Regions from separate parts of the Paenibacillus sp. P3E genome, predicted to be linked through region 2. Evidence: riboswitches for the same ligand, from Rfam matches in the RefSeq annotation. Region 2 holds a riboswitch; each other region holds the start of a gene.

What was found. A riboswitch is a leader RNA that binds a small molecule or an ion and turns the genes downstream of it on or off. The one in region 2 is predicted to bind cobalamin.
Positions count from the first base shown of each region.
Region 1: linked by a shared signal. The riboswitch ahead of metE (5-methyltetrahydropteroyltriglutamate--homocysteine S-methyltransferase) and the one ahead of A3842_RS22990 (energy-coupling factor ABC transporter permease) in region 2 are both predicted to bind cobalamin.
Region 3: linked by a shared signal. The riboswitch ahead of A3842_RS30680 (S-layer homology domain-containing protein) and the one ahead of A3842_RS22990 (energy-coupling factor ABC transporter permease) in region 2 are both predicted to bind cobalamin.
Region 4: linked by a shared signal. The riboswitch ahead of A3842_RS13630 (anaerobic ribonucleoside triphosphate reductase) and the one ahead of A3842_RS22990 (energy-coupling factor ABC transporter permease) in region 2 are both predicted to bind cobalamin.

Region 1 covers NZ_LVWH01000181.1:4,405-9,434, forward strand. The annotation lists gene A3842_RS20220 (DUF4349 domain-containing protein) at 1-72, opposite strand, end outside; gene metE (5-methyltetrahydropteroyltriglutamate--homocysteine S-methyltransferase) at 508-2,796, opposite strand; cobalamin riboswitch at 2,942-3,156, opposite strand; gene A3842_RS20230 (undecaprenyl-diphosphate phosphatase) at 3,358-4,218, opposite strand; gene A3842_RS20235 (DedA family protein) at 4,374-4,997, opposite strand; gene A3842_RS20240 (FtsX-like permease family protein) at 5,012-5,030, opposite strand, start outside.
Region 2 covers NZ_LVWH01000192.1:8,958-13,987, reverse strand. The annotation lists gene A3842_RS22995 (energy-coupling factor ABC transporter substrate-binding protein) at 1-159, opposite strand, end outside; gene A3842_RS22990 (energy-coupling factor ABC transporter permease) at 156-923, opposite strand; cobalamin riboswitch at 1,122-1,313, opposite strand; gene A3842_RS22985 (ArsR/SmtB family transcription factor) at 1,439-2,377, shown strand; gene A3842_RS22980 (DUF6171 family protein) at 2,522-2,797, opposite strand; gene A3842_RS22975 (alpha-N-arabinofuranosidase) at 2,811-4,307, opposite strand; gene A3842_RS22970 (5'-3' exonuclease) at 4,499-5,030, opposite strand, start outside.
Region 3 covers NZ_LVWH01000235.1:15,593-20,622, forward strand. The annotation lists gene A3842_RS30680 (S-layer homology domain-containing protein) at 1-3,933, opposite strand, end outside; cobalamin riboswitch at 4,114-4,317, opposite strand; gene A3842_RS30685 (hypothetical protein) at 4,745-4,969, opposite strand.
Region 4 covers NZ_LVWH01000160.1:73,106-78,135, forward strand. The annotation lists gene A3842_RS13620 (ribonucleoside-diphosphate reductase subunit alpha) at 1-91, opposite strand, end outside; gene nrdG (anaerobic ribonucleoside-triphosphate reductase activating protein) at 208-723, opposite strand; gene A3842_RS13630 (anaerobic ribonucleoside triphosphate reductase) at 720-2,705, opposite strand; cobalamin riboswitch at 3,016-3,247, opposite strand; gene A3842_RS13640 (MTH1187 family thiamine-binding protein) at 3,554-3,862, shown strand; gene A3842_RS13645 (sugar phosphate isomerase/epimerase family protein) at 3,900-4,676, shown strand; tRNA gene A3842_RS13650 (tRNA-Thr) at 4,808-4,879, shown strand.

The DNA.
Region 1 (5,030 bases), on a different contig from region 2:
CCCTGCCAAAACGATAGCAAACACTATTAGTCCCAATACATAATACAGATAATGCAGACCCCTTTTTTGCATGCCCATTCCTCCAAAAGTGTAGTGGAATTTCCGCTTCTTTTGTACAGATTGCTGCCAGCGAAGAGCTTTTTGTCTGTAGGCATCTTTCGCGTTAAAGTCTTTGACGTTCCAAAAGCTGGAAGGTTGCAGGAATTCGGTAGATTTTCCAATCCAGTGGCTGATTTGCCCATCTAAAGGTGCTTTCGTTATTTGGGGATATAAGATTCGCGAAAAGAAAAAACACCAAAAACCCTATATTCACAAGGAATAAGGGTTAGGTTCTGCTCGGACAAGCTCCACCTTGCCGTTCAGTTCGTTGCTGTATAGATGGCGTCGATTCCAGCAAGGGGAGGTGAAACCCTCCTGCGAAAAGACGTACCATTCAAGGATAAGAAGGAAGCCTGGTCCAGGTTCCTTCTATTCTTTTTCTCATTCTAGCAAGATTGAGAATGATTATCAAGCGTTTTTCTTCCGCACATTACCTGCGGCCAGAACCATGTTGCGAAGTGCCGCCTCCGTCTCTTCCCAGCCGCGTGTCTTCAGCCCGCAGTCTGGATTGATCCAGAATTGTCCGGCATCCAGTACACGCAGTGCGCGCTCAATATTCTGCGTCATCTCCTCTACTTCCGGAACACGGGGACTATGGATATCATAGACACCCAGACCAATGCCTTTATCATAATCATGCTCTTCAAAAGCCGAAATCAGCTCCCCATGGCTGCGGGAAGTCTCAATGGAGATCACATCCGCATCCATAGCCGAGATCGCCCCGATCATGTCGTTAAATTCGCTGTAGCACATATGCGTATGAACCTGCGTGGTATCCTTCACATGGGTTGTGGCCACCCGGAAGGACCGTACAGCCCAATTCAAATAATTCTCATGGTCTTCCGCCTTCAGCGGCAGCCCTTCGCGGATGGCCGGCTCATCCACCTGAATCATCTCGATTCCGGCATCCTCCAGCGCTTGAACCTCGTGACGGAGAGCAAGGGCAATTTGCTTCGCTACCTCTTCTCGGCTGAGATCATCGCGTACGAAGGACCAGTTCAGGATGGTTACCGGTCCGGTCAGCATGCCTTTTACCGGCAGCTTCGTCAAGGACTGGGCATAGACGCTTTCTTTGACGGTCATTGGCTGGATAAAAGCGACATCCGCGTAAATCACCGGAGGCTTCACGCAGCGCGAGCCATAGGATTGCACCCAGCCATTCTGGGTGAACAGATAGCCGCCCAGCTTCTCGCCGAAGAACTCGACCATATCCGTCCGCTCAAATTCACCATGTACCAGCACATCCAGACCAAGCTCCTCCTGAAGTGTAATCGCCTCGGCGATTTGACGGCGGACGAACGTATCATAGCGCTCCTCATTCCACACCCCTTTGCGCCATTTGAGACGCGCCTGGCGGACCTCAGCCGTCTGCGGGAAGCTGCCGATAGTTGTAGTCGGCAGCAGGGGCAAACGCCATTTATCCTGCTGCAGCTTCACACGCTCTGCGAACGGCAGGCTCCGGCTGTCCGGAAGTTCGTCCAGACGGCGGACCTGCTCCGCCACATCCCGGCGGCCGCGTTCAGGAAGTGCGCGGAAGACAGCCAGCGCTTCCCGGCTCTCCGCAAGCTCCGCCTCGGCCGTTCCGTTGTCACCACCTGCGGCTGCGGCGAGCAGCCGAAGCTCTGTCAGCTTTTCGTCAGCGAAGGCCAGCGCCTGCTTCACAGCAGGCTTCAGCTTCCCTTCGCTCTGCACCGTAACCGGTACATGGAGCAGGCTGGAGGATGGCTGAAGAATCAGCCGGTCCAGCGGCACATGAAGAGCCAGCTTCTCAATCAGTCCAAGCTTGGTATCAGGGTCGGCACGCCAGATGCTGCGTCCATCAATTATGCCTGCACCCAGCCATTTATCTTCCGGCCAGCCAAGTCGTCCGATCGCCTCCAGATTCGCACCGCCATCATGGACGAAGTCAAGGCCAATGGCCTGTACCGGCAATTCAAGCAATGCTTCCAAGGGTTCAGCCGCTTCAAAATAAGTCTGCAGAATCAGATTCAAGCCGGGGACTGCAGCGGAAATCCCGCTATAAATGGTCTTCAGCAAGGCAATGTCTTCCGCGTTCAATCCTATAACGATGGCTGGTTCGTCGATCTGCACCCAGGCTACACCTTCCTGCTGAAGCTCCTGCAGCAGCTGAATATAAGCCGGCAGGAAGCGGGCGGCAACCTCGCTGATGTCCGCAGCCGGAAATCCCTTGGACAGCTTGAGGAAGGTATACAGTCCCACAATGACTGGCTTGCCTTCAATACCCGCCTGCGCTTTGGCGAAGCGGTAGGCGGCCAGCGGTTTGTTCTCAGTCAGCCGGGGTGTAAGGCTGCCGATCTCCGGCACGATATAATGGTAATTCGTATTGAACCATTTGGTCATCTCGCAGGCCGGGGCGGCCGCATTGCCGCGGGCCATGGCGAAATATAGATCAAGCGGGACAGCCCCGCCGTCATAATCATAACGTGGCGGCACAATGCCGAACATGACGGCTGTGTCCAGCACATGATCGTAGAAGGTGAAATCATTCACCGGGATCAGGTCAATACCGGCCTGTTGCTGCGACTGCAGGTGCTGAAGCTGAATGTCCGCCATTTCAGCACGGAACTCCTGCTCGCCAATTTTACCGGACCAGTAAGCCTCCAGTGTTTTTTTCCATTCACGGTTTTTGCCGATTCTCGGGTACCCCAGATTGCTGGTGATCAATTTTGTTGTCATTGAGATCTGCTCCTCATCTGTTCGCTATTTGTTGTATGTCCTTATAAAAAGACGCCTCTCCCGAAAAATAAGCCACAGGGAAAGACGCCCATTGATCTTCTAAATGGAATAACGTCTGAACACCTCCCTATCTACCGTAGGTACTGCAGTGCTTCTGAGTCAGGCAGGTCTCCTGGCTAGCGGAGTCATCGTTCTTCAGCAAGTCTTCCCCGGCTGGATCTACCTGTCTGCCAGTGACACATTAAGCTGGAACTCTTCCGTTACAGTGGCGGGACCGCGTCGGTTTCGAGCCGAACTTCCCTATTAAGCTGGACAAAAGCTACATTCGCTCCATCCGGCACCTGTCTCCTATATTCGCTTTTCAAAACTTCATCCTTTAATCTGATGCCATCATACTGTACCTTTTTTGCCATTCGCAACAGATTCCGGCGATTTCAGCTATACACATTCGCTATAGCAAATCAGCTTTTTGCCCGATTTGGCACTTGAATCTTGATCAGTGCTCATGATAAAAAGGCGATACCCTCCAAGGAAGGCACCGCCTGCATTATTTTTTCTATTCTAGAACCATACCAGATATACCACTACAGCAAGAACAATCCGATAGATCGCAAACGGCAGAAGCTTAATGCGGTTGATCAGCTTCAGGAAGAAACGCATGGACAGCAGCGCGAACAAAAAGGCGCTGATAAACCCGGCAATAAAGAACGGCAGCGCATCGAGAGTGAAGTACTGCCAGTTCTTCAGCAGTGAAATCAGGCTGGCTCCAGCCATAATCGGCACCGCCATAATGAAGGTGAAGTCGGCCGCGGCACGATGGCTCATACCGAGCAGAACGCCACCGGAGATCGTGGAACCGGAACGGGAGAAGCCCGGCCACAGCGAGAAACACTGGATCAGACCGACCGATAGCGCCTGCCTATATGTAATTTGATCGACACTCTCCGTTTTGATCTTTTTGGGGGCAAACAGGTCTGCACAGATCATCAGTATTGCACCTACGACCAGACCAATCAGCACCGTTGAGGTCGAAAACAAATGCTCATCAATATAATCCTCGAACAGAAAGCCGAGCACCCCGGCAGGGATAAGACCCACAAGCACCTGTGCCAGCTTCAACCGTCCCGCCGTTTCCACTGCTGGCTGTCCTTCCGGCACCGCTGTCAGCTCTTTGCGGCTGAACCGCTTCAGACCCAGGAGATCGATGAACCGGTTGCGGAAAATCACCACCACGGCCAGGATCGAGCCCAGCTGAATCACTACCTTGAACGTATTCGCTGTGTATTTTCCGAGAAATTCCTGCGATTTCAGCCACATATCATCAACAATAATCATATGGCCTGTGGAGGACACCGGAGCAAATTCAGTCAAACCTTCAACAATACCCAAGATGATTGCTTTAATTATAGTCAAAAGCTCCATGGAATCTCCTCCTAAAAGTTTTGTGAGCATTGCATCTATGAAATCACTTCGTACAAAACTCGCTACGAAAGCATAAACTTAGTTTTGTGAGCATCACATCTATGAAATTGCTTCGTTCAAAACTCGCTTCCAAAGCATAGAATTTGTTGGTGTTGTTACCCGCGGGCTTTGCCGGCGGTACGGCGTTTACGCAAATACAACAGTCCCAGCACGAGAATTCCTCCGGCAATCAGGGCGTAGACCACGCTGGAATAAGCCTCTATATACCCTCCAATGTCCTCCCAGGACTCTCCTAACGCAGCACCCAGCAGGATCAGCAGTGTATTCCAGCCCAGTGTACCGATCGTCGTAAACAGCATAAAAAGTCCGAACTTCATTCCCGACATTCCTGCCGGAATCGAGATCAGACTGCGCACCAGCGGCACCATCCGGCAGAACAGCACCGTCCAGTAGCCGTATTTATCAAACCAGGCATCCGCTTTGCGGATATCACTTTTCTTAATCCGTATCCATTTGCCGTAGCGGTCCACAATACGCTCCATTCGGCTGACATCCAGCATCCGGCCGATCCAATACAGAATGGCTGCACCCAGCAAAGAACCCGCCGTAGAGGCAATAAGCACACCCGGTATCGTGAGTCCGGAGGTTGTAGTCATAAATCCGCCAAAGGGCAGGATGACCTCTGAAGGAATGGGGGGAAAGACATTTTCCAGCGCCAGCATCAGAAAAATACCGGCATATCCGAACTGCTCCATAATATCTGTAATCCAGTTTTTCATTCGGTTCCCTCCGTCTAGATGAGATTTTTCTTG
Region 2 (5,030 bases):
CGGTTTGAACCAGGGCTTGTATGTGGGATCAATCTCCGTGATTGCACTCTCGGCCGCGTCATCGGCTCCGCCGAAATCCCCGTTCACAAGCAGAAGCGGCAGGACCACCAGCAGAATCACTGCGAGCAGCATCAACAGGTTTCTCCATTTGTTCTTCACCGTTCGCCGCCTCCCCCGGCTGCACGTTTGAGCAGTGACAGCTCCTGCGGACTGTAAGCCTTCAGCCAGTTCCAGAGCAGCACGGTCAAGAGTCCTTCGCTGACTGCCAGCGGAATCTGGGTCACGGCAAATATACCGCCAAATTTAGCAAAGGAAGCCAGCACGCCGCCATCTGCCGACGGAAAAGCCACCGCAAGCTGAAAGGAAGTGACGACATAAGTCATCAGATCCGCTACCGCAGCCGCACAGAACACCGCCAGCTTTTCCCGGCCGTTCAGTTTCATGATCAGCCTATAGGCCGCATAACCGGCAAAAGGTCCGGCCACCGCCATGGAGAAGGCGTTCGCGCCAAGTGTAGTAATTCCGCCGTGCGCCAGCAGCAGTGCCTGGAACAACAGCACAACCGATCCGATCACGCTCATCGGCAGCGGCCCCAGCATCACAGCGCCAAGTCCCGTCCCTGTAGGATGGGAGCTGCTTCCGGTTACCGACGGCATTTTGAGGGCGGACAGCACAAATGTGAAGGCACCCGACAGACCCATCAGCAGCTTCAGCTCGGGATTGTCCCGGGTGATTCGGGTAAGCTTACGGACTCCAAGTAAAAAGAATGGCAGAAAGGCCGCCCACCAGAACAACGCCCAGCCTACCGGTAAAAAACCTTCCATAATGTGCATCGCTTCAGCTGTGCCCGGTTCATTCAGCAACAAATAAACGGCAAATACACAGACCAAAGCTGCAAAACGCCAAAAACTGCGTTTGTGCATTCAAAAACCTCCATCCTTAATTTTCATATGCATGAAACATATACACTCTTACCTTTCAAACCAAAAACTCCCGCCCTGAGGGGGTGGGAGTTATATGTACGTGTTCAGATCACAAAGAGAAGGCTGCTCCGCCGCCAAAACAAGCAGCGCACCCCCATCTGATCATCCGTTCGTACACCGCTCCTATCCGCGTAGAGTCGTGTGTGCGCAAACAAGGTAGGTCTCCTGGCTCGGGATCACAGCATGGCTTTCGTCTTCCCCGGAGCTATCACCGAGTGACCTTTTGAAAGCCGGCTCTTCCTTACAGTGGCGGGACCGCTCGGGAGTTGCACCCGATTCCCTGTTATCCCTTGATATACAATCAAAGGCACCTTGTTTCGTCGCTGATTCATCCTGTACATCATAGCGGACATCGCTCACACATGTCTGTGATAAAAGTGCAGCCGCAGGAAGCTTGTAAGAATGCCACTTGAGTAATATAATTATTAACTATAATCCTGAATCGGAGGCCTTTCATGAAACTTGATCTTACTGAAGAATCCCTGCCGGTGTACGAAGCATTATCCAGCTCTGTACGCCTGCATATGCTCCGTCTGCTCGCCGTTCAGCCCATGAATGTCAAGGAATTAGCCGGATCGGTCAAGCTCAGCAGTGCGATCATGACCATGCATGTGCGTAAGCTGGAAGCCGCCGGGCTGATCCGCACCCATATGGCTCCGGGACGGAGCGGCCTGCAGAAGATCTGCACGATTGCCGTGGACCATGCTGAGATTCTGTTCCCGGGCCAAGACAAAACGGAGCGCAAAAGCCACCGGAATGAGATTCCGGTCGGGCATTATTCGAATTTCCAGATCGAACCGACCTGTGGACTGGCTACGACCGAGCAAGTCATCGGCAGCTTTGACGATCCGCGTTATTTCTGGGATCTGGAGCGGATGAATGCCGGTATTCTCTGGTTTGGCAAAGGGTATGTCGAATATAAAATCCCCAACTTTCTGCTGTCCAGCCAGCAGCCCGAGGAACTGGTTATAACGATGGAGATTGCCTCAGAAGCGCCGTCCATCAATAACAATTGGCCTTCGGACATCACCTTCACCCTGAACGGGCACAAACTTGGCTTTTGGACCAGTCCCGGCGATTACGGAGACAGACAGGGCAAATATACACCCTCCTGGTGGCCTGCACTCACCAATCAATATGGATTGCTCAAGCAGCTGAGGGTTACGCCCAAGGGCACTTTTATGGATGGTCATAAACTGTCTGAGGTTACGCTTGACCAGGTGGGCATTCGCAGCAAACAATGGACGTTCATGCTTTCAGTGGAAGAGGACGCCGAGCATATCGGGGGCCTTACCCTGTTCGGCAAAGGGTTTGGCAATTACAACGAAGACATGCTGGTTGATCTATACTATACAGATATGCCGGATAGCAGTGAGGCGGCTGGATCTGCTTAAGCCCGCTTATACGTGAGTGAACAAAAATAAGAACCCCCGAGTTCCACAGTTTACCAAACTGGTGGAATTCGGGGGTTTTGGGTTCAGTCATATTCATGCGATGCTGTATTCTAGACTGCCTGGCCTGACGACTTCTGTACGCGCCTATTCGTTAACAGGCTGCCATAGACCGCCGCCGGGGAGCGGACAACCGCGCGCTTTCAGCCGGGCCACAACCGGTATGATGCAGCCGCAGGCCGTGCAGGTTACGCCATCCTGCAGTTTGGGGCAGGTCCTGCAGATGGCGACCCGCTCCGTATACACCTGATCTGAAGCGGTGTTGCCTTCATTGAACATGGATGACGCCATTATACGGGCGATCTGTGCTTCTGTTACTTTATAATCGTCCCGGCAGCCTTTGCAGGCAGAGGTTGTGGCCATAACAGTACTCCTTTTATGCGTTCGGTGTAATTTCCAGTACCGTTACCGACATCGCCGGCAGTTCCACAGTAAGCGTATCTCCTTCCAGCTTGAAGGCAGTGAAGAGCTGCGGAGCAACCGCTTCCGGCTCACTGAACGAGTTATGGGCATCGATGGTTGCCCCGGCAAGCGTAGTGCCGGAAATCTGCACCGCTTTACCGGCAAGTCCGCGCAGCTCCAGCGGAAGCACCGCTGCGGATGCATGATTCAGGTTGCACAGGCTTACATGAATGACACCTTCAGCTGTTACCGATGCCGAAGCGGATACTTCCGGAATCTCCTTACCGTCATAGCTGTAAGAACCGCTGTCCAGCGTCAGATCGAGCAGTTCGGCGTCCTGATGCACCTTGTACATATTAAATACATGATAAGTCGGAGTCAGCAGCATTTTCTCGCCTTCGGTAAGAATAACGGCCTGCAGCACGTTAATCGTCTGGGCAATATTCGCCATCCGCACACGGTCGCTGTGCTTGTGGAAAATATTCAGTGTCAATCCGGCAACCAGCGCATCGCGGATCGTGTTCTGCTGATACAGGAAGCCCGGGTTCGTGCCCGGCTCCACATCATACCAGGTACCCCATTCATCTACGATCAGGCCGACTCTTTTCTCAGGATCGTATTTGTCCATAATCACGCTGTGGCGGGATACCAATTCTTCCATGTGCAGCGCCTTTTCCAGTGTTGTGAAATATTCCGAAGTTTCAAAGCCGGTAGCCGCACCCTTATGCTCCCAAGTTGCGCCGGGAACGGTATAGTAATGCAGCGTGATGGAGTCCATAAACTTGGCAGCTTCGCGCATCAACACTTCCATCCAGTGATAATCGTCCGAATTCGGCCCGCAAGCAATCCGGTGAATCTTGTTGTCCCCGTAGTTGCGGACGTAGGTCTGGAACTGCCGGTACAGATCAGCATAAAACTCAGGACGCATATTGCCTCCGCAGCCCCAGTTTTCATTGCCTACACCAAAATACTTGACGGCCCACGCTTCCTCGCGGCCATTCTTCATGCGCAGCTCAGCCATCGGAGACACGCCGTTGAAGGTCAGATACTCTACCCATTCGGACATTTCCTGTACCGTTCCACTGCCTACATTACCGTTGATATAAGGCTCGCACTCCAGCATAGCGCACAGCTCCATAAACTCATGCGTTCCAAAATGGTTGTTCTCCACAGTACCGCCCCAGTGAGTGTTGATCATCCGTTTGCGGCCTTCGCGTGCCCCAATGCCATCCTTCCAGTGATATTCATCGGCAAAACATCCGCCCGGCCAGCGCAGCACTGGCACCTGGATTTCCTTAAGCGCTTTCACCACATCATTGCGGATACCCTTGGTATTCGGAATCGGTGAATCCTCTCCTACCCAGATCCCCTCATAAATACACCGTCCCAAATGCTCGGAAAAATGTCCATAAATGTTCCGGTTAATCGTTCCCTTGCGGATATCCGTGTTAAGCACTGCACGCTGAGCCATTCCAATGCCGCCTCTCTAAGATTAATGTATTTATTAATTATTTAATAAGTATATTAACATTATAATAGCTTTGCTTCACATTCGTCAATAACAAAAAGCGCCCCCCTGCCGCTGGCGGCACAAGAAGCGCTATGTCTACAAATTAACTATTTGGGCAGTGGTTCGTCTTGCTGAATAGATGGAATGGAGTCTTAACCCAGATCCCCCAGCTCGATCTGCACAATGCCCCGTTCATCCTGTACCGTGCCGACTAAATGCATCAGGCTGCCGAACTCCAGCTCCTGAAATTTGCGGGCCGCGTTCTCGCGCTGCAGCTCCCACAGGCATTCTGCAAGTGTACAGACTACCGGCACATCGCAGCGAATTTCGGCCAACTCGCGCGAGAGATGGAGCATATCGAGATCAGCTTCGATTTTGGCGCGCACTCCTTTGGGCAGCAGATGGAGATTCTCGATCACGCCTTCCACGGTACCGTATTCCGTCAGCAACTTCAGTGCTGTCTTCTCCCCGATGCCGCGTACGCCGGGATAATTGTCACTGGTATCGCCCATGAAGCCCTTCAGATCAATCACCTGGGCAGGCGTTAGCCCTCTTTCTTCCAGGAGCTCCGCAGGATCGTACACTTTGTAGTTGGAGCGGCCTTTTTTCATAATCACGACCTTTACGCTGTCACTGACCAGCTGCAGCATATCATGATCTCCTGTCAAAATATAGACCTCGGAC
Region 3 (5,030 bases), on a different contig from region 2:
TGTATGCGCATAACCGCCGTCCGCTTGCCGGAAGGAAGCCAGATGGCTGAGCAATCCGCCTTTGGCTTTGACAAACCGGGAGTCATTCGGGCCAATGCCCGCAGCACTCAGGGCAATAATCACCTGCGCTGTACTCTCACTGTTCGCTTCACCAGCCTGTTTGTAGCCGCCGTCTTCCTGCTGCTGCTGTGACAGCCAGGCAATGGCCTTGTCTATTGCCGCCGCAACAGCAGCCTGGTCAGCATGAGCAGCAAGTGCGGTAACCGCCATTGCGGTAATATCCGGATCTGCTGTTCCGCCTGCAGTGAGCGGGAATCCGCCGTCCTTATTCTGAGCTTCGAGCAGGGCTTGAGTCAGGCGTTCTTTGGTCCACTTGGCACTCGAAGGCACCGTATAGGAGCCGCTATCCAGGGCAATCAGGGCAAAAATTAGACCATTATTTCCCTGGCTGGTCAACTTGTCATTGTTGTAGATTTTCTCAATCAGGTTATAGCCGCCGAACGTCTGCGGATCTGCACCCGCAGCAGCCACAGCCAAAACTAGACGCTCATAGTCTGTAACCTTGCGGAGCTGCCCCTGACTGTCCGACAGCTGCTCCTTCACCCCTGCCAGATAAGCAGCAGGTACCGCATGACCTGAACGGGCAAGCCCAACAGCCTGCCAGTCACTGAGCTCTTCCGTTGCTGTTATGCCCTTCGCTGTAGCAGCAATGTCGCTTTTCAGCTGCTCTGGCTTAGGCTCCCACTTGCTGCGGTCAACCACTGCGTAATCGGTGAAGTGGCTCACCTTTCCGGTGAGAACCCCCGTCTTGGCATCCAATACAGACGGAACCGGAATCCAGCGGCCTGTGGCCGGATCAAGCCAGACCAAGGCCAGATTAGCTGGATTAGGGACTGTTACAGGCACCGTAATGGACAAGTCGACCGGCTTCACAAATTTGGTACCATCCGGGGAGAAGGTGTACAGCCCCGATACCAGCTCCTTGCGGGACGAGCTGTTCTCCCGCACGCTGATCTTCACGGTTCCGGTAACCGCACCGGCCGGAATCAGCAGTTGCACTTCACCGCCGCTGTCCTTTAAGGCTGCACCTGCACCAGGGGTAACTTCCTGCTCGAAGGCAGCAGAGTTTGCCGTGAATTTCCCGCTCAGAGCCGCCGCTTCTGACGCCGTCATTCTTGCGTTCAGGTTCGTAACGGCTGTTGTCTGCCCCACCTGATTCAGCGGAAGAGTGTTGTCAGTGGTGATGTCCACGGTTCCCGTACTTCCCGGGAGACCGCCTGCGCCTGGAGAAGAGGTTTCATAATCTGTCGTGTAGGACCAGACAAGTACATCTCCATTACTCAATTTATAATCAGCCGCACTAAATCCGGGGTCCTTACCATTTACGTAATAGAGCCATCCGCTTTTGGGTCCCCGGTCAAATTCTTTGAGACCGTCGATAGACACCACATACAGGCTTCCGCCGGAGGTGGTGGCCTCTACTTTGCCCCCTAATTGACGTTTCAGCAGGCTGTATGCCGTTTCCCCCGGATTCAAGACCACCTGCGTGCTGGGCAGAATCGTTCCTTTGGCACTGTCTCCGATAACCGAGATCGTTGCCGATGCCGGCTGAGGCACAACTGCCGGATCTGCAACGGTCAGCTTTTGCGTATAGCGGGCAATCTTCGGTGTGCTGTCGGCAACATAGCCGGTTACAGCAAGCGTGTACGCACCCGCAGGCAGACCTTTATCAAAGGCAGCTATACCTTGGTCATTAGTAGTTACTGCTGTGCCGCCAATCGTGACCTGTATACCCGCTGCTGGCGTTACCACCGGGTCAGAGGTAAAGGTGGTATTATTCCAGACCCACTGCTTCTGCGCTACCGCAACGGTGAACTTTTCACCCGGCTTCGGCTTCGCTGGACTGACCTGTACCGTATCCACCACCTGGGTATCCGCACCGGCATAATACACCAGCACCCGGTCGGATGCCTCCAGTACGTAATCCCCCATCCCGACAGACGGGTAGATCCATTCGCCGCCCCGCTGCACCGCAAAGCTCCAATAGCCCTTATACGTGCCGCTCTCTATTCCGTTGATCGACGAGACATAGCTGCCAAAAGAAGATTCTGTGATCTTCAGCGGAATATTGCCAGACTCGGCGAGCTTCTTCAGTGCTTCCAGTGCATTATACGCCTCCAGCGTACCGTCGATGACGGGTCCCTGTGGACCTTCAACCGACAGATAAGCCGCTACATTCTTGGGAGCGATCTTCAATGACTGCGTATATTTCGCAACTGCAGGGGCCTTCCCCGGAGCGTAGCCGGTCACAGCAAGCGTATAATCACCTGCTGGAATTCCTCCGGTAAAAGCGGCAATGCCTTTTGCATCTGTTGTGACCGTATGATCCCCAATCGTCACCTGTACCCCGGCAGCGCTTGAGGTTACCGGACTGGAAGTGGCTGTGGAATTATTCCATACCCATGTTTTTTGGGTGACCGTGACGTTAAAAGCTTCACCCTCTCTAGGCTGCACCTTGGAAAGGGCTACTTGATCTACAAGCTGTGTATCGCTGCCAGCATAATAAACCAGCAGCTTGTCCGACTCCTTCAGCTTGAAGTCTTTCATGCCTACATCGACGCTTGCCCATTCACCGCCGCGCGAAACGGCATACATCCAGCCATCATACCCGCCATAGGTCCCGGCAGAGATGTTGCCGATACCCGTAACATAGTTACCGGAAGGGTTCGTAACCGGCAGGCCATTTGCCGCAGCTACTTTGTCCAGCGCCTCGAGTACATTTCCCGCATACGCGCTGCCCTGGCCCAGCGTCTTCTCAGGGCCTTCGATCGTGAGCGGCACATAGACTAGCGGATTCTGCGGTGCCGGTTTGGAAAAGTCATACAGTTTGCCGTTCGTTCCACCGCTGAACAAGCTGTAGGCCACCAGGGCCTGGAGTCCCTGCTCCGTGGCCAGCACATTGGCGCTGCCGCCTTGATTATGGGCAAAGGCACCACTCTCCAGCCGGAAGCTCAGAAGTCTGCTGATTAGATCCGCTTCGTTCTTGGTGAACTTGTCACTGGTGGGGTCTATGCTATAAGAAGACAGGGCAATGATGGCCTGGGCCACACTTTCGCTGCTGTCCCCGTAACCTCCGCTGGCATCCTGTTTGGCGGCCAGCCAGGCTACAGCTTTTTGTCCGGCTGTCGTAACAGCTGCTTCATTCTTATGAGCAGAAAGGGCAGTCAGGACGATGGCCGTCATATCCGGATCGCTCGCTCCCGGGAACAGAGCGAAGCCACCGTCACTGTTTTGCTTGGATAGAATTTCGCTTAGCAACGACGACTGGTTCCATTTGGCATCGCCGGGAAGCGTATAGCTGCCGGAATCCAGTGCGAGCAGCGCATATACCGGAGCATTCAGCGACTGGCCGCTAATTTTGTCACTATTGTAGATGCGCTCCAGCAGATTGTACCCTGCCCCCGAACCACTTCCGGCAAAATTCGCCGGATCCCCGCCGGTCGCCCGCACGGCAAGCACAATTCGTGCATAATCCGTAACGTTCGGGAAAATGCCTCCCGCAGCCTGCACCTTCTGTGCAAGCGATTGGGCATAGCTCTCCGGCACCCGGTAGCCCGCCTGGGCCAGGCCGATCGCCTGCCACTCCGAAGTCACACCGCCGCTGATAATATATTCAGCAGCTGTATACGTTGCCTGCGAGACCGATACCTGTCCCCCGGGAACTGCTGCAGTTAGTGCCGCTGCTGCTTCTCCGTCCGCAGCATGGTCAGCCGCATACACAGCGTCTGCAACACTATTCGTTACCTTGTTAGCGGAGGCTCCTGCCGCAGCAAAAGCCTGTCCCGCCGGAACCACAGCGGTACCTGTAATCGAAATAAGCAGTAATAAGACCAGACCAAATACAAAAGACTTGGCAGAATACAATGTCTTCATCGTCAACCTCTTTCCTTTTTACTGAAATGGATTGTAGTGCACAGCAGGGGATGACCCTAACAACATAAAGACCGCCCTTGTTCAGGGCGGCCCGGAAAAATACAAAGTGAAGGTTCCGGCTCCTAAGCTCCGGACTCCATCCATCTGCATATGTTCCGCATTCTTACCCCACGAAGAATAGAAACGTTCACGAAAAAGGCAGGTCTCCTGGCTTATGCCTCATTGCTGCTCTTGGCCTTCCCATCCTTCTACCGGACAGTGGCCGCTCTAAGAGCCGCTCCGCATTTACAGTGGCGGGACCGCGCCGGATTTGCACCGTGCTTCCCTTTTAAGCCGATTCTGATTCTGTGAAGCAGAACCGGCACCTTCTCCATAACCTATTAAATTTTAATATCCATAATCATATCCAGTATTCCCTTGTATGTCTATAGACAAGCTTTTTCATAGTGGACGTAGGTAGCCCAGCAAACTTTCAGAAGGATTTAGTATGTTTCTAGCTTTTGCAATTATGGTTAGTTTCTTTGTACGTCATTTGTTAATGCCTCGCCTGTAGAAATGGTAAAAACACATGTCACTAAAGCCAAGTGGTCGGGATTTTTTAAGGGGGATTCTATGCCAAAACTACACGATCAGAATTTGACATCTTCTACTTATATTAATATTGATTTTATATACCACATCAAACAAGTTAACCGCTCCATCGTTATAGCTAAGTAAATGAAAATCCGATAGAAATAATTTCTTATACTTCATAATTGAGAAAAAGACTGATACACCTCTATCAGTCTTTTCTGTTTAACATTGTATTCAACTAATTATTCTTCTGCTTTGCAACTTGCATACCACCGATGATAAACATGAGAATCCCAATTACTGCTAGAATAATCCGAACTAAAAATGGACTCAATGAAAACACAGCTTCACCCTGCCAGACCACTCCGAACAACCTTTCATCCAGCCCCACAATCGCCAATAATGGCTTAAGAAACAAACACAGCACTAATAATACTATCCCCCAAATAATATTGCTGTTCATTGATTCAAAACCTCTTTTCCAATTCATTTTAACTTGGTCACTTTGGTGTGAAACTGTACAA
Region 4 (5,030 bases), on a different contig from region 2:
GGCCGTTCAGGATACGGTCGGCGTACACGGAAATGCGGATTTCATCAAAAGCCAGTTGGCGGTTATCGGGTTTCACTACGAGCTGTGGCATAAGTTTAACCATCCTTTCATTTTTGGGTTTAATTTTCAATATCACAAATTGAAGTATATAAGCGCAGAGAGCGGCCCGCCCCGAGGCTTGGCCTGCTCTTTGAAAGTTAACTGAATTTATAAGGCAGCCGGCTCCCAATGTACGATTTCCGTACCGGCGAGACTGGCCTGAATATCAATAATGCGCTGGTTGCTGCTTCCCCGGTAGGGAAGGGTAGTGTCTTTGAGCTCTTCCACAAAACGTCCGTCGATCACGACCTGGCACAGGGCCAGCAGGTTCCATTCGGGTGAGCCGGGTGTCGCTGTAAGCTCTTCATAGGTATAGCCGGTGTAAATCCAGACGGGATACTCCGGCAGCACGCTGCGCAGCTCCAGAATGAAGCCCGCAGCCTCCTCTGCCGAGAATAAAGGGTCGCCGCCTGCCAGTGTCAGTCCGTCCAGCAGCGGATTCGCGGCTATTTCGGCAATGATCTCCCGTTGGCGCTCCCGTGTGAACGGCTCGCCAAAATTGAAGTTCCAGGTCTTGGGATTGAAGCAGCCCGGGCAGCGGTGACGGCAGCCGCTGAGGAAAAGGACGGCCCGCATGCCTTCTCCTTCATTGATCGATTCCGGGTAGTAGCCACATATGTTCATAGGTGCTTAACGCGGTCCCTTACTTCGGCTTGCTTGGCGGCATTGAAGCGGGTCTGATAGTCGCCGGTCAGGTAGCCGGTTACCCGGCGCAGACGGCGGATATGCACATCGTTCTCATGCGCGTCGCAGGAAGGGCAATTGGTGCCAATCACGCCTTCGTAGCCGCAGTTCGAGCAGCGGTCCACCGGATGGTTGATGCTGAAATAGCTAACTTGCTGTTCCAGCGCGTAACGGATAATCTTGACAAAAGCTGCCGGGTTGCTGCGAGCATTACCATTCAGCTCCACATAAGAGATTGCACCCGCATTGCAGTATTCATGGAACGGTGCTTCCAGGCTGATTTTCTGCGCAGCGCTCAGCTCATGGTAGACCGGGATGTGGAAAGAGTTCGTATAGTATTCGCGGTCGGTGATGCCCGGAATGGAGCCCAGTACTTTACGGTCCACCTTGGTGAACTTGCCGGACAGCCCTTCAGCAGGTGTGGCGAACAGGGTGATGTTGAGGTTCAGTTCCTCGCTCTTACGGTCGCAGTATTCCCGCATGTGGCGGACAATAGCGAGCGCCTTGGCATGGGTCTCCATGTCCTCGCCGTGATGCTTACCGTACATGGCCTTCATGCACTCGGCCATGCCGATGAAGCCAATCGACAGACTGCCGTGCTTCAGCAGTTCGCCAACCGAATCCTCGGGAGCCAGGTCCTGGCCGCCTTCCCAGACGCCTTCGCGCATCATGAAATCAGAGGCTTTAGCCTTCTGGGAAGCCTGGATGCGGAAGCGGTGGAGCAGCCCATCCAGAGCGATGTCCATGTAATGGTTCAGATCGTCATAGAAGCCTTTCTCGTCGGCGGCAAGCCGGCGTCCTGTGGCAGTTCCGTAAGCCAGTCCCAACCGCACGAGATTGAGCGTATTGAAGGACAGGTTGCCTTTGCCGGAGCAGTGGTTGCGTCCGAAGCGGTCGCCCAGCACCCGAGTGCGGCAGCCCATGGTTGCAAATTCAGTATCCGGGTCGGCCGGATCATAATATTGCATGTTGAGCGGCGCATCCAGATTGGCGAAGTTCGGGTACAGTCTGCGGGCAGAGCATTCGGCAGCTTTGAGGAACAAGTGATAGTTCGGATCGCCCTGTTGCTGGTTCACGCCCTGCTTGCATTTGAAGATCTGGATCGGAAATACCGGCGTTTCGCCGCTGCCGAGTCCGTTCATCGTTGCGGTCAGCAGCGAGCTGATCACGAGCTGGCCTTCGGGAGAGGTGCACGTACCGTAGTTGATGCTGGTAAAAGGAATCTGGCCGCCCGAGCGGCTGGACATCGTATTCAGGTTATGTATCATGCTCTCTGCTGCCTGCAGCGTTTCGCTCTCTGTTTCTTTTAATGCAAAGCGGAAGGCCCGCGGATACAGCTCTGCCAGATCGCTGCGGCTCATAGTGACTTCGCCAAGATGCTCACCGGCTTGTCCTTCTTCGAAATATTCGAGTCCCTTGCGGAACAGCTTGGCAAAGGACTTGGTCACATAAGGGGCCAGGTCATAATCCAGCTTGTTGGCGGATACGCCGCCGTATTGGGCATTTTGCTGAGACTGGAAAATAATCGCTACGAGCGACATTGCAGTCATGATCGAGTTGGGAGGACGCACGCTGCCGTTGCCGGTGTTGAAGCCTTCGCGGAGAAGCCGTTCAAACGGGATGAAGATGCAGTTGGTGGTTCCGATCGCGTATTGGTCCAGATCATGGACATACACTACGTTATCAAGGGTAGCCTGTACCAGTTGCGGCGGCATTGTGAAGTTGCGGGCATACCACTTGGAATACTCACTGCCGAACTTGCTCATTTTGCCGGAGAAGCTCTCTCCGTTCAAATTGGCATTCTCGCGCAGCAGATCCAAATCCCGGCTGTCGATAATATCGCGCCCCAAATGGATGACTTCCTCTAATAGATCCTCCTGTGCAGCTTGTCCACCGTTGTACCGTTTCTCCAGCAGCGTCATTGTATAGCCCTCTCCTCTCGGTATATAAAAAACGTTCTAATTGTAATAAGACACCCCTTAACTCAGTAAAAAGAGCATCTTCCGCCGAGGACGGCGGAAAATGCCCGGATGCGTAACGCAAATAACCGAAACTGGATATTTACGGATGGTCTCCATGGAAAGAAGCTTTCCCGCAGAAGCCGATACCTGAGCGCGATAAGGCTTATCGCATTCAGGTATCGGCAGCCTTTGCTTCCCATCCTGGGGGAAGGCTAAATCTGCTTGTGCAGGCCGCATGCGGACACCTCTCCTGTTCCTCGCAGGCGTAAATGATGGTGCCCGGAAACAGGCAGGTCTCCTGGCTTCCGGTGAATCTTGGAGGCACCTTCCCAAGGGGGAATACCCTCAGTGGCGTGAGCCTCCAGATACTGTTCCGCAGGGGCTTGTGGAAGCCTGCGGAACATCCGGTTACAGTGGCGGGACCACAGCGGATTTGCACCGCGCTTCCCTATTAAGCTTCAACTCTCTTGAGAGAGCAAAGCACCTGTTTCCACTATATTTTGTTGTCGCTAGATAAAAATAACCCAATATCTTGTGTTTGTAAACATTTTTTTGCGAGCCCGCGCTGGGGGCGGATTCAGCCGATTTACTCACAGATGATCCACAGCCCATCCACAGATATCCCGGCATTCGTCCACAGTTCGTCCACAGGTAATCCACAACTTGTGTGTAAATTTTTCCGATTCTAGTTCATAAATTGTCCCCATATTAGGGGGGATTTGTGGGGGGAGGCGGGAGTTGCTACAATAAAGGGGACTGAAGACTTATATACCGGATTTTTTTATATTTTATAGTAGGAGGGGTTTCGAATGGCTATTGGCGAAGTAACCGTAATTCCGATCGGAACAGGCAGCACCAGCCTCAGCAGCTATGTTGCGGATATGCAGCGCGTGCTGGAGACAGTGGAAGGTATAACTTACGAGCTGACATCCATGGGCACAATTATCGAGGGACCGCTGGCGCGGATTCTGGCGGCCGTCGAAGCATTGCACGAGTCCCCTTTTACTGCCGGAGCGCAAAGGGTGTCCACCTCACTCAAGATTGATGACCGGCGCGACAAGCCCTCCACAAGCCGCAGCAAGCTGGAATCGGTGGAGCGCAAGCTGCAGGCGGAATAGTTCTGAATAATTACAGCATACAAGGAGCGTGTCCTCTATGGCGGCAATGAATCAGCAGGTCGGGATACAGATGTATACACTACGGGATATGGCCGAAAAGGATTTTCTGGGCACACTGCGCAATGTGGCGGAGATCGGATACAAGTCGGTGGAATTTGCCGGTTATTTCGGCGTATCGGCTGCCGAACTGCGCAGAACGCTGGATGAGCTGGGGCTGGCGGCTCCTTCGGCACATGTCGGACTGGATTTCAGCAGCCTGGAGAAGATGCAATCGGCGTTATCCAGAGAGATTGAATATGCCCGGGAGGTGGGGCTGGAGTATATCATCACGCCTTCGGCACCGCTTCCGCAGCATCCGGCACTGGACGATGTGCTTGCACTGGTGCCTTTCTTTGAAAAGGCCTCTGAACTTGTGCGGGCGGCGGGTCTGAAGTACGGCTATCATAACCATGACTTTGAGTTCAAGCAGGTCAACGGGCAGGCTGTGATCGACATCTGGCTGGAGCGGATTCCGGCTGGAGATATGGTGGCTGAGTTTGATTTGGGGTGGGTGCATGTAGGCGGTGCCGTACCGGCAGAATATGTATCCCGTTACGCCGGGCGCGTTCCGCTGGTCCACATCAAGGATTTTGGCGCGGGCCATGAAGAAACCGATCTTGGAAAGGGCCAGGTGGACTTCGAGAGTGTCTTCAAGGCTGCGGATGACGCCGGTATTCGGCATTATATTGTGGAGCAGGAGGTCTTTGCTTCGTCCTCTCTGGAGAGTGCAAGGCTGGCGCTGGATTACTTCCGCAGACGAGGAATGCTGGGATAACTTTGAGGACTCGATTCCCCTCCGCAGCGCGGGTCCTGTAGAAATCACGGGCGCCGCACTGTGAAAGAATGGGTTGCGTTTTTCCCCAGACGGGGTATAATGTATTTTGTTTGACAGAAAAAAAGCTTTAAGCTGGTGTAGCTCAGGGGTAGAGCAACGCACTCGTAATGCGTAGGCCGGGGGTTCAATTCCCTTCACCAGCATCCTTAATAACTCAATCATGACGCGGTTTTCCGGGATTTCGGGGGGCTGCGTTTTTTTTATGGTAAACCCACTACTATAACTATATATAATCAAGTTGGAGGTTAATACATCTGTGAAAAGTGAAGATTAATATCAACTTATAGGTAATAA